One region of the Variovorax sp. YR566 genome, then DNA from elsewhere that is predicted to be linked to it. Evidence: riboswitches for the same ligand, from Rfam matches in the RefSeq annotation. Region 1 holds a riboswitch; the other holds the start of a gene.

Region 1 (4,404 bases):
TCTGCAGCCTGCATTCAACGGATGTGAAGTTCGCGGATTTGGCGAACGGAGCCTGGTCATTGGATGGGGAATGCCTCCCTCACTGTTGAAATACATCGCTTCCCGCGGCGCGGTATTCATTGATGTGGAGGTGCATCCGCTGCGATTTTCCAGGCACCTCCAACTGGGCGTGCGAACCAATAGCCGGCGGATTTCCCGCATTCTTTCGAAAATCCAAACTCCGGATGAGGCATTTCAAAGCGCAGCGATTGGAATGAAGGCGATGTTCTCGCGGCGAGGCGACGGTGCCTTGCTTTGCCGCGATTCCAGGGTGGGCGTTTTTCTGGGGCAGACGGAAGTTGACCTGGCCCTCGTCAGCAATGGCCGACTTGTGCGTCCAGCGGATGTCGCTGAGAGGGTTGCGGATCTCGCGGCTGAAGTGGACGTCCTGGCAATCAAGCCTCATCCGTATCAAGAAAATACGGTGCTGCTCGACGACCTGTTGAGGCGCATACCGAACGCGATAAAAATCGAATCCAATATCTACGCAATGTTTTGTGCCGAAAATATTGAATTCTTCGCAGGGATTTCATCGGGCGCATTAACTGAAGCGGAGTATTTTGGTCGCCGAAAAGAAATGCTCGCCGAGCCAGATAGAAATAACGCCGCGCATCTTCCAGATGGATGTACGGATTGGATTCCCGTTGGAAGCGAAATTGCCTCCCTTCCTGTGATGAGGGACATCGTCGGCCGAGTGCGCCTGCCGTTCTTTCTGATGCCCCGGAAGCGCTATTCCACAGTCATGTCGGCTGCAAACGCGGACATGGTGGATCGGGCATTCGGGTTTCGCTGGGGCCTTCAGCTCGACGCCGCGGGACTGCGCTCGAGCCCGAAGGTGGCGCTGGGCGAAGATGTCCAGTTCGGGCGCGGGAGCCCCTATGCGGGGGGGCTGTTGTCCGGCTGGCACGAGCCGGAAGTCTGGGGTGTTTGGAGTTCGGGGGAGAAAGCTGCCTTGCTGTTCGTGCTCGACACCACGAAGCTCCCTGCAACCGGGCAGCTACGAATTAGCGTGGCGGGTGCACTCTATCAACCGAGCGGGAGCGCGCGGGTTGCACTGGAGGTCCAAATCAATGGCAGGGCTTGCCAGGCTGCCAGGGCGGGCGATTCACTGACCTTGTCCTGCGATCTGGATGTGCAGCAATTGCGCGCCAGGCCGTTCCTGGCTGTCGAGCTTGTCGTGAGCGGCGCCCACCGGCCTTGCGACATATCCGAAAGCGCCGACGCCCGCTGCCTCGGCTTCGGACTTCGGCTGTTGAAGGCCGAAGTGGTCGTGGCGAATGACAGTGAGGCTGCGAGCGTCTCGCTTCAGGATGCGCTTGTGGAGTGAGCGCGAGCCGCACCGGTGCGGCTCGCGCGAGCGATACCCCTGAACGCGAAATCCACCTCAGGCGCCAGCCCGCTCACGATCCGCGCGATGGACTTCCCCGAGCCGCAGGCATGCGTCCAGCCGAGCGTGCCGTGGCCCGTGTTGAGGAACAGGTTCGGCAGCTTGGTCTTGCCGATCAGCGGCACGTTGCTCGGCGTCGCGGGGCGCAGGCCGGTCCAGAACTGGGCCTGCGTGGTGTCGCCGGCACCGGGGAACAGCTCTTCGACGCGGCGCACGATGGCTTCGCACCGCACGCGGTTGAGGTCGCGGTCGTAGCCGTTGAGCTCCGCTGTGCCGGCGATGCGCAGGCGGTCGCCCGACTCCGAGGTGTAGCGCGAGAACACGAGTTTGAATTCGTCATCCGTCAGCGAGACCTGATGGGCTTTCGTCGCGTCCTTGACGGGCAGCGTCACCGAATAGCCCTTGGCGGGGTAGATCGGCAGGCGGATGCCCAGCGGGGCGGCATACAGCGGGCTCAGCGAACCCATCGCCAGCACGAAGGCGTCGCCGCGGATGCGCTGGAAGCGGCCTTCGCTGTCGGTGGCTTCGACGTGATCGATGCTGCCGCCGGCTTCGCGCAGCGCGGTCACGGTGTGGCTCATCAGGAACTTGACGCCCGCCGCGGTGGCCAGGCCCACGAGCTCGCGCGCGAAGCGGTTGGCGTCGCCGGACTCGTCCTCGGCCGTGTAGGTGGCGCCGGCCAGCTTCGGGCGGATGTGGGCGAGGGCGGGCTCGATCTTCACGGCTTCATCGGCCGAGATGACCTGGCGTTCGCAGCCCAGGGCGCGCATCTGCTCGGCGGGCGCGAGGGCGCCGTCGAACTCTTTTTGCGTCGTGTAGAAGTGCAGGATGCCCTGCGTGCGCTGGTCGTAGTTCAGGCCGGTGTCGCGGCGCAACTGTTGCAACATCGAGCGGCTGTATGTTCCGAGACGCACGATCTGCTCGATGTTGTGGCGGGTGCGCGCCGATGTGCATTCGCGCAGGAACTGAAGGCCCCAGAGCCACTGGCGCATGTCGGCGCGGATGCGGAAGAGCAACGGAGCATCTTCCTTGCCCAGCCACTGCAGCACCTTGAGCGGTGCGCTTGGGTTGGCCCAGGGCTCGGCATGGCTGACGGAAATCTGCCCGCCGTTGGCGAAGCTGGTTTCGGCGGCCGGGGTGGCCTGCCGGTCGATCACGGTCACTTCGTGGCCGAGTTGCTGGAGGTAGTAAGCCGAGGTCACGCCGAGCAGGCCGGCGCCAAGAACGATCACGCGCATTTCAAGTACCTTTGAGGTTGCAGCGCTTGAACGACGGGCGTGGTGTGCTATTGAATAAATAGCAAAGCAACCGGACGACCGCTGTCCAAGTTGCCGCTCCCCCTGTCCTCGGTACCTGAGAGATTCACCCGCTGCGCCCGCAGAGGGTTTGCTCCTTCGGTGCATCACGACCACGTTGGGCGGTGCGATGGCTCTCCAGACGGCGTTTCAGTTGGTGCAGTACAGGTCCCTTGTTTTGGACCGACCTGAGCGTTTATGGGAGTTTGCGCCTTCGGTAGGGCCACCGGGGTGGCCCGCTCTCCTGCAGTGGGGCGATTGTAGGCGGGGCTTGCGCGGGCGCCAACCTTTGATATCTCTCCTCTGGCCGAATGGGATAATCGCCTGTTGATTTGCCGCAAGGCGATCGTTCCATATATCAGCAGGGGACTTCATGATCCTGGTTACCGGCGGCGCTGGCTTCATTGGCGCCAATTTCGTACTCGACTGGATCGCCAACGGCGACGAGCCGGTCGTGAACCTCGACAAGCTGACCTACGCAGGCAACCTCGAGACCCTCGCGTCGCTCAAGAACAACCCGAGGCACATCTTCGTGCAGGGCGACATCGGCGACAGCGCTTTGGTCGATCGCCTGCTGGCCGAGCACAAGCCGCGCGCAGTTGTGAACTTCGCCGCCGAATCGCACGTGGACCGCTCCATCCACGGCCCCGAAGACTTCGTGCAGACCAACGTGCTGGGCACCTTCCGCCTGCTCGAATCCGTGCGCGGCCACTGGAGCGCGCTGCCGGCCGAGCAGAAGACGGCCTTCCGCTTCCTGCACGTGTCCACCGACGAGGTCTACGGTTCGCTCTCCAAGACCGACCCGGCCTTCACCGAAGAGAACAAGTACGAGCCCAACAGCCCGTATTCGGCCAGCAAGGCCGCCAGCGACCACCTCGTGCGCGCCTGGCACCACACCTACGGCCTGCCGGTGCTGACCACCAACTGCTCGAACAACTACGGCCCCTTCCACTTTCCCGAGAAGCTCATCCCGCTGATGATCGTCAATGCACTGGCCGGCAAGAGCCTGCCCGTGTACGGCGACGGCATGCAGGTGCGCGACTGGCTCTACGTGAAGGACCACTGCAGCGCCATCCGCCGCGTGCTCGAAGGCGGCAAGCTGGGCGAGACCTACAACGTGGGCGGCTGGAACGAGAAGCCCAACATCGAGATCGTCAACACCGTGTGTGCGTTGCTCGACGAGCTGAGCCCCAGGGCCGACGGTAAGCCCTACAAGGAACAGATCACCTACGTCACCGACCGCCCCGGCCACGACCGCCGCTACGCCATCGACGCGCGCAAGCTCGAGGCCGAGCTTGGCTGGAAGCCCGCCGAGACCTTCGACACCGGCATCCGCAAGACCGTCCAGTGGTACCTGGCCAATGGTGAGTGGGTGCGCAATGTGCAAAGCGGCGCGTATCGCGAGTGGGTCGAGAAGCAATACGACGCAGCACCTGCGAAGGCCGCGGCATGAAGTTGCTGCTGCTGGGCAAGGGCGGACAGGTCGGCTGGGAGCTGCAGCGCAGCCTGGCGCCCCTGGGTGAACTGGTCGCGCTCGACTTTGACAGCACGGATTTCAACGCTGACTTCAGCCGGCCGGAGCAACTGGCCGAGACAGTCTTGAAGGTGCGCCCCGACGTGATCGTCAATGCGGCGGCGCACACGGCCGTCGACAAGGCCGAGAGCGAACCTGATTTTGCGCGC
Region 2 (4,404 bases), 3.4 Mb from region 1:
TGGCGGGGTACTGTGCGAGCGCGGCGAAGAACTCGCCGCTCACCATCAGGTGCGGCAGCGTTTCCGACACGGTGCTCACCTTCACTTCGATGCCCAGCGGCGCGGCGCGCGTCTTGATGACTTCGATGGTCTGGGGATGGCAGTCGCCAGACACCAGGAACACGTTGCTCTTGCTCTTCACGCTGCGCTTGGCCAGCGTCATGGCCTCGGCTGCGGCCGTGGCCTCGTCGAGCATCGAGGCGTTGGCGATGGCCATGCCCGTGAGGTCGCACACCATCGTCTGGAAGTTGAGCAGGGCTTCCATGCGGCCCTGCGAGATTTCGGCCTGGTAGGGCGTGTAGGCGGTGTACCAGGCGGGGTTCTCGAGCACGTTGCGCAAGATGACGCCCGGCGTGTGCGTGCCGTAGTAGCCCTGGCCGATGAAGTTCTTGAACACCTTGTTCTTCGACGCCATCACCTTCAGCTCGGCCAGCGCATCGGCTTCGGTTGCCGGTGCGGGCAGGCGCATCGGCTTTGCGCGGCGGATGGCCGCGGGCACGATGCCGTCGATGAACTCCGCGCGCGTTTCCGAGCCGATCACCGGCAGCATGCGCGCCTCGTCCGCCGCATCGATGCCGATGTGGCGGGCGAGGAATTCTTCGGCGTTCTCTAGTTCTTGCAAAGAGGGAAGGGCGGGCGTCGGCATGGCGGTGAGGGCTCGGGGAGAAGAAGGAAGGTGGCTGAGGAACTCAGCGGATCAGGATTCGGCGGCGAACTTGTCGTAGGAGGCCGCGTCCAGCAGGGCGTCGAGCTGCGCGGGTTCGCTCAGCTTGACCTTGAAGAACCAGCCGGCGGCCAGCGGATCGCTGTTGGCGAGCGACGGGTCGGCGCGCAGCGCCTCGTTCACTTCGGTGATCTCGCCCGACACGGGCATGAACACGTCGGCCGCGGCCTTGACCGATTCGACGACGCCGGCAACTTCGCCTTGCGCAAAGGTCTTGCCGACTTCGGGCAGGTCGACGAACACCACGTCGCCCAGCGCGTCCTGCGCATGCACGGTGATGCCGACGGTGGCTGCGTCGCCTTCGGCCGACACCCATTCGTGGTCCTTGGTGTACTTGATGCTCATGGAAAAACTCCTCATGGAAAAAATGAATCGGGGTGCAGAGCCTAGCCTGTCGACCAGGCTCAGCCGCGGTAGTAGCGGGTGGGCACGAAAGGCATCGTCGAGACTTCCATCGGCACCGGCTTGCCGCGCACGATGGCCTGCACGCGCGTGCCCGGCTCGGCGAAGGCGGTGGCCACGTAGCCCATGGCGATGCAGCGGTCGGCCGTCGGGCCGAGCAGGCCGCTGGTGACGATGCCGATGTCATGGCCTTCGAAAGATTGCAGCACCGTGCCGTCGCGCACCGGAATGCGTTCGAGGGCGACGAGGCCCACGCGCTTGCGCTTCAGCGTGTCGTGGTCGGTGTGGCCGGCAGCGCCTGCGGCAGCGACGGCGAGCTGCGCGAGGATCTTTGCCGCGCCAGGAAAGCCGCCTTCGCGCGCGCCGCCCGTGCGGCGCACCTTCTGCATCGCCCAGTTGAGCGAGGCCTCGACAGGCGTGGTGGTGGTGTCGATGTCGTTGCCGTAGAGGCAAAGCCCGGCTTCGAGTCGCAGCGAATTGCGCGCGCCCAGGCCGATGGGCTTGACCTCGGGCTGGGCCAGCAGCAGGCGGGCCAGCGCCTCGGCGTCCTTGGCGGCCACCGAGATCTCGAAGCCGTCTTCGCCGGTGTAGCCGCTGCGGGTGACGAAGGCGGCAATGCCGCCGATCTGCACCGCACCGCCCGTCATGAACACGAAGCGCTCGATGCCGGGCGACAGCCGCGCCAGCGTGGCCGCGGCCTGCGGGCCCTGCAGCGCGAGCAGGGCGTGGTCGGGTAGGGGCTGCACTTGGCAGCGGCTGCCGATCTTCTGCTGGATGTGGGCGATGTCGGCCACCTTGCAGGCGCCGTTGACGATCACGAAGATCGAGCCGTTGCCTTCATTGAAGAACATCAGGTCGTCGAGGATGCCGCCTTCGTCGTTCAGCAGCAGGCCGTAGCGCTGCTTGCCGGCGGGCAGGTCGACCACGTCGACTGGCATCAGGGTTTCGAAGGCGGCCGCTGCATCGGGCCCGACTAGCCGGAGCTGGCCCATGTGCGAGATGTCGAACAGGCCGGCCGCATCGCGCGTGTGCTTGTGCTCGGCCATCAGGCCGGCGGGGTACTGCACCGGCATCGAATAGCCGGCAAAGGGCACCATGCGGGCACCGAGCTCCACGTGGAGGTCGTGCAGCGGCGTCTTGAGAAGTTCGGTAGCGGGGGCGGAAGAAGCAGCCACGGGGCACTCCAAAGGGGCAGACGAAATCCATGACGCAAGCCATGGGCCACCCCTGCTGTCCGCTTTACCTGAGAGATTCGCCCCACGATCGGGGTTTGCTCCTTCGGTGGGCCGATGGGCAGTTTTCACTGCAACGGCCTCTCTCCAGCAAGGAAACGCCGGAGTTCACCGGCGCCTTGTCAGTCCTTTTGCCTGAGCGTTCGGGAAACCCCTGCGCCTTCGGCGGCCCCGGCATGCGGGGCTCTCTCCTGACCTTGGCGAGTGTAGTGGATCGCGCGGGGCCGGGGTTTTGCGTCAGTGGATGATTTCGGCCGGCGGCAGCAGCTTGTCGATGCGCTCGCGCAGCGATTCGGCCCGCTCCACCCCGGCGGTTTTCTCGATCTCGGTGAGCATCAGCGCGGCGATGGTCAGCATCGCCTCGCGGTCGCGGGCCTCGCGCAGGGCGTCGCGCATCTGCAGCGCGAACTTCGGGTCGCGCCGCACGAACATGCGCTCGCAGATGTCGAACAGGAACATGCGCGTGGTGGCCAGCGAGCGCTTGCCGTCGAAGGTGTCGGCCGAGGTGGTGGCGACCTGGATCGGCTCGGCGGCGGCGATAGGCGCGGGCCGGGCGGGGGCTGCTACCGGTGCGGGCGCCGGTGCCGCAGCAGCAGCCTGCGGGGCCTGCAGGTAACCCCGCTGCACCAGCGCCTGGATCGCCTGTTCGGCTTCGACCCGGTTGGAGAACAGCGGACTGAAGTCGGTCAGCGAGCGCCGGCCATCGGCCATCAGCAGCAGGGCGCGCTCACGCTGGCTGAGCGTGCGCTGTCCGCCCTGGAGTTCGTCGCGCGCCTTGTCGGTCTTGGTGGGAAACATGGCAGCCACAGCTTTCGGGAATCGAGGGCTGCAGCATCGTTGCAAGTGGTGACATCTTCATGAACCGTTTGCCTTACAGGGGCAATCGCGGCTGGCCTTCAGCCCGCGCTTTCCTTGCGTATGAGCCACTGGTTGCCCACGCGCTGCAATTCCAGCGTCTTGCGGCTCTTCTCGCGCAGCTTGTCGGCGCTGTAGGTCTGTTGAAAGCTTGCGCTGGCCGCCTGCCCCTGGACGCTGATGACCAGGCTGTCGATGCTCACGCTGATGGTCGTCTTGTCGGTAATGCGCGCGCGGCGGTCCGCCTCCCAGGCCTTGCGGTCCTGGCCTCGGGGCGGCGTGAAGTCGGGTGCATAGGCGGCCAGGTAGCGCACCACGTCCCGGGCTGACCAGGCCGCGGCCCAGGCGCGCACGGCGGCTTCGACTTCGCGGATGCTGGAGGCGGGATCGGCCGGCGCTGCTGCCGATACGGGGGCTGGTGCCGCGGCGGGCGTTGCGGGCGGGGCGCTGAAGGCAGCCGGAGCCAGCAAGGCACCGCCCAGCAGGCAGCTCAGGAATCGATTCATGGCGCAGTCCCCTCCTTGTCGGTTGTCGGCCCTTGGCCCGTCGCCCGATTCTGGCAGTGAACATCCGCCGATTCACCGGGCCGATCAGGCCCCGGAGCCCGGGCCGCTACTTGAACCCGAGCACGTGCGGCAGCCACGTGCTCAGCGCGGGCACGAAGGTCAGGATGACCAGCACCGCCCCATGGGCCCAAAGGAACGGCACCAGCTCCTTCACCAGCGCCGACATCGGCACCTTCGACACGTTGCAGGTCACGAACAGCAGCCCGCCCACCGGCGGCGTGATCATGCCCAGCGTGAGGTTGAAGATCACGATCATCGCGAAGTGCACCGGGTCCACACCCAGCTTGATGGCCACCGGCGCGAGGATCGGCGCCAGCACCATCACGCCCGGCAGCGGCTCGATGAAGATGCCGAACAGCAGCAGGAACACGTTGACGATGATCAGGAACATCCACGGCGAGAGGTTCATGCTGATGAGCCATTCGGCCATCTGCTGCGGAATGCCCTCGATGGTCAGCACCCACGCGAACGAGGCCGACAGCCCGATGATGATCAGCACCGAAGCCGACAGCAGGGCAGAGCGCGAGAGGATGTCGGGCAGCATCTTCCACTCGAGCGTGCGGTAGACGAACTTGCCGCACACCAG

What was found. Region 1 has a riboswitch for glycine ahead of ACTG4X_RS05665 (D-amino acid dehydrogenase). Riboswitches for the same ligand answer to the same signal wherever they lie in the genome.
Region 2: it holds a riboswitch for glycine, as region 1 does, so the genes downstream of both, gcvT (glycine cleavage system aminomethyltransferase GcvT) here and ACTG4X_RS05665 (D-amino acid dehydrogenase) in region 1, are expected to answer to the same signal.

The regions. Positions count from the first base shown of each region.
Region 1 covers NZ_CP197092.1:1,222,725-1,227,128, forward strand. The annotation lists gene ACTG4X_RS05660 (hypothetical protein) at 1-1,366, shown strand, start outside; gene ACTG4X_RS05665 (D-amino acid dehydrogenase) at 1,345-2,664, opposite strand; glycine riboswitch at 2,757-2,873, opposite strand; glycine riboswitch at 2,877-2,978, opposite strand; gene rfbB (dTDP-glucose 4,6-dehydratase) at 3,095-4,174, shown strand; gene rfbD (dTDP-4-dehydrorhamnose reductase) at 4,171-4,404, shown strand, end outside.
Region 2 covers NZ_CP197092.1:4,593,883-4,598,286, reverse strand. The annotation lists partial or broken gene gcvP (aminomethyl-transferring glycine dehydrogenase) at 1-685, opposite strand, end outside; gene gcvH (glycine cleavage system protein GcvH) at 737-1,108, opposite strand; gene gcvT (glycine cleavage system aminomethyltransferase GcvT) at 1,168-2,340, opposite strand; glycine riboswitch at 2,386-2,498, opposite strand; glycine riboswitch at 2,511-2,601, opposite strand; gene ACTG4X_RS21650 (hypothetical protein) at 2,635-3,195, opposite strand; gene ACTG4X_RS21645 (L,D-transpeptidase Cds6 family protein) at 3,294-3,758, opposite strand; gene ACTG4X_RS21640 (TRAP transporter large permease) at 3,865-4,404, opposite strand, start outside.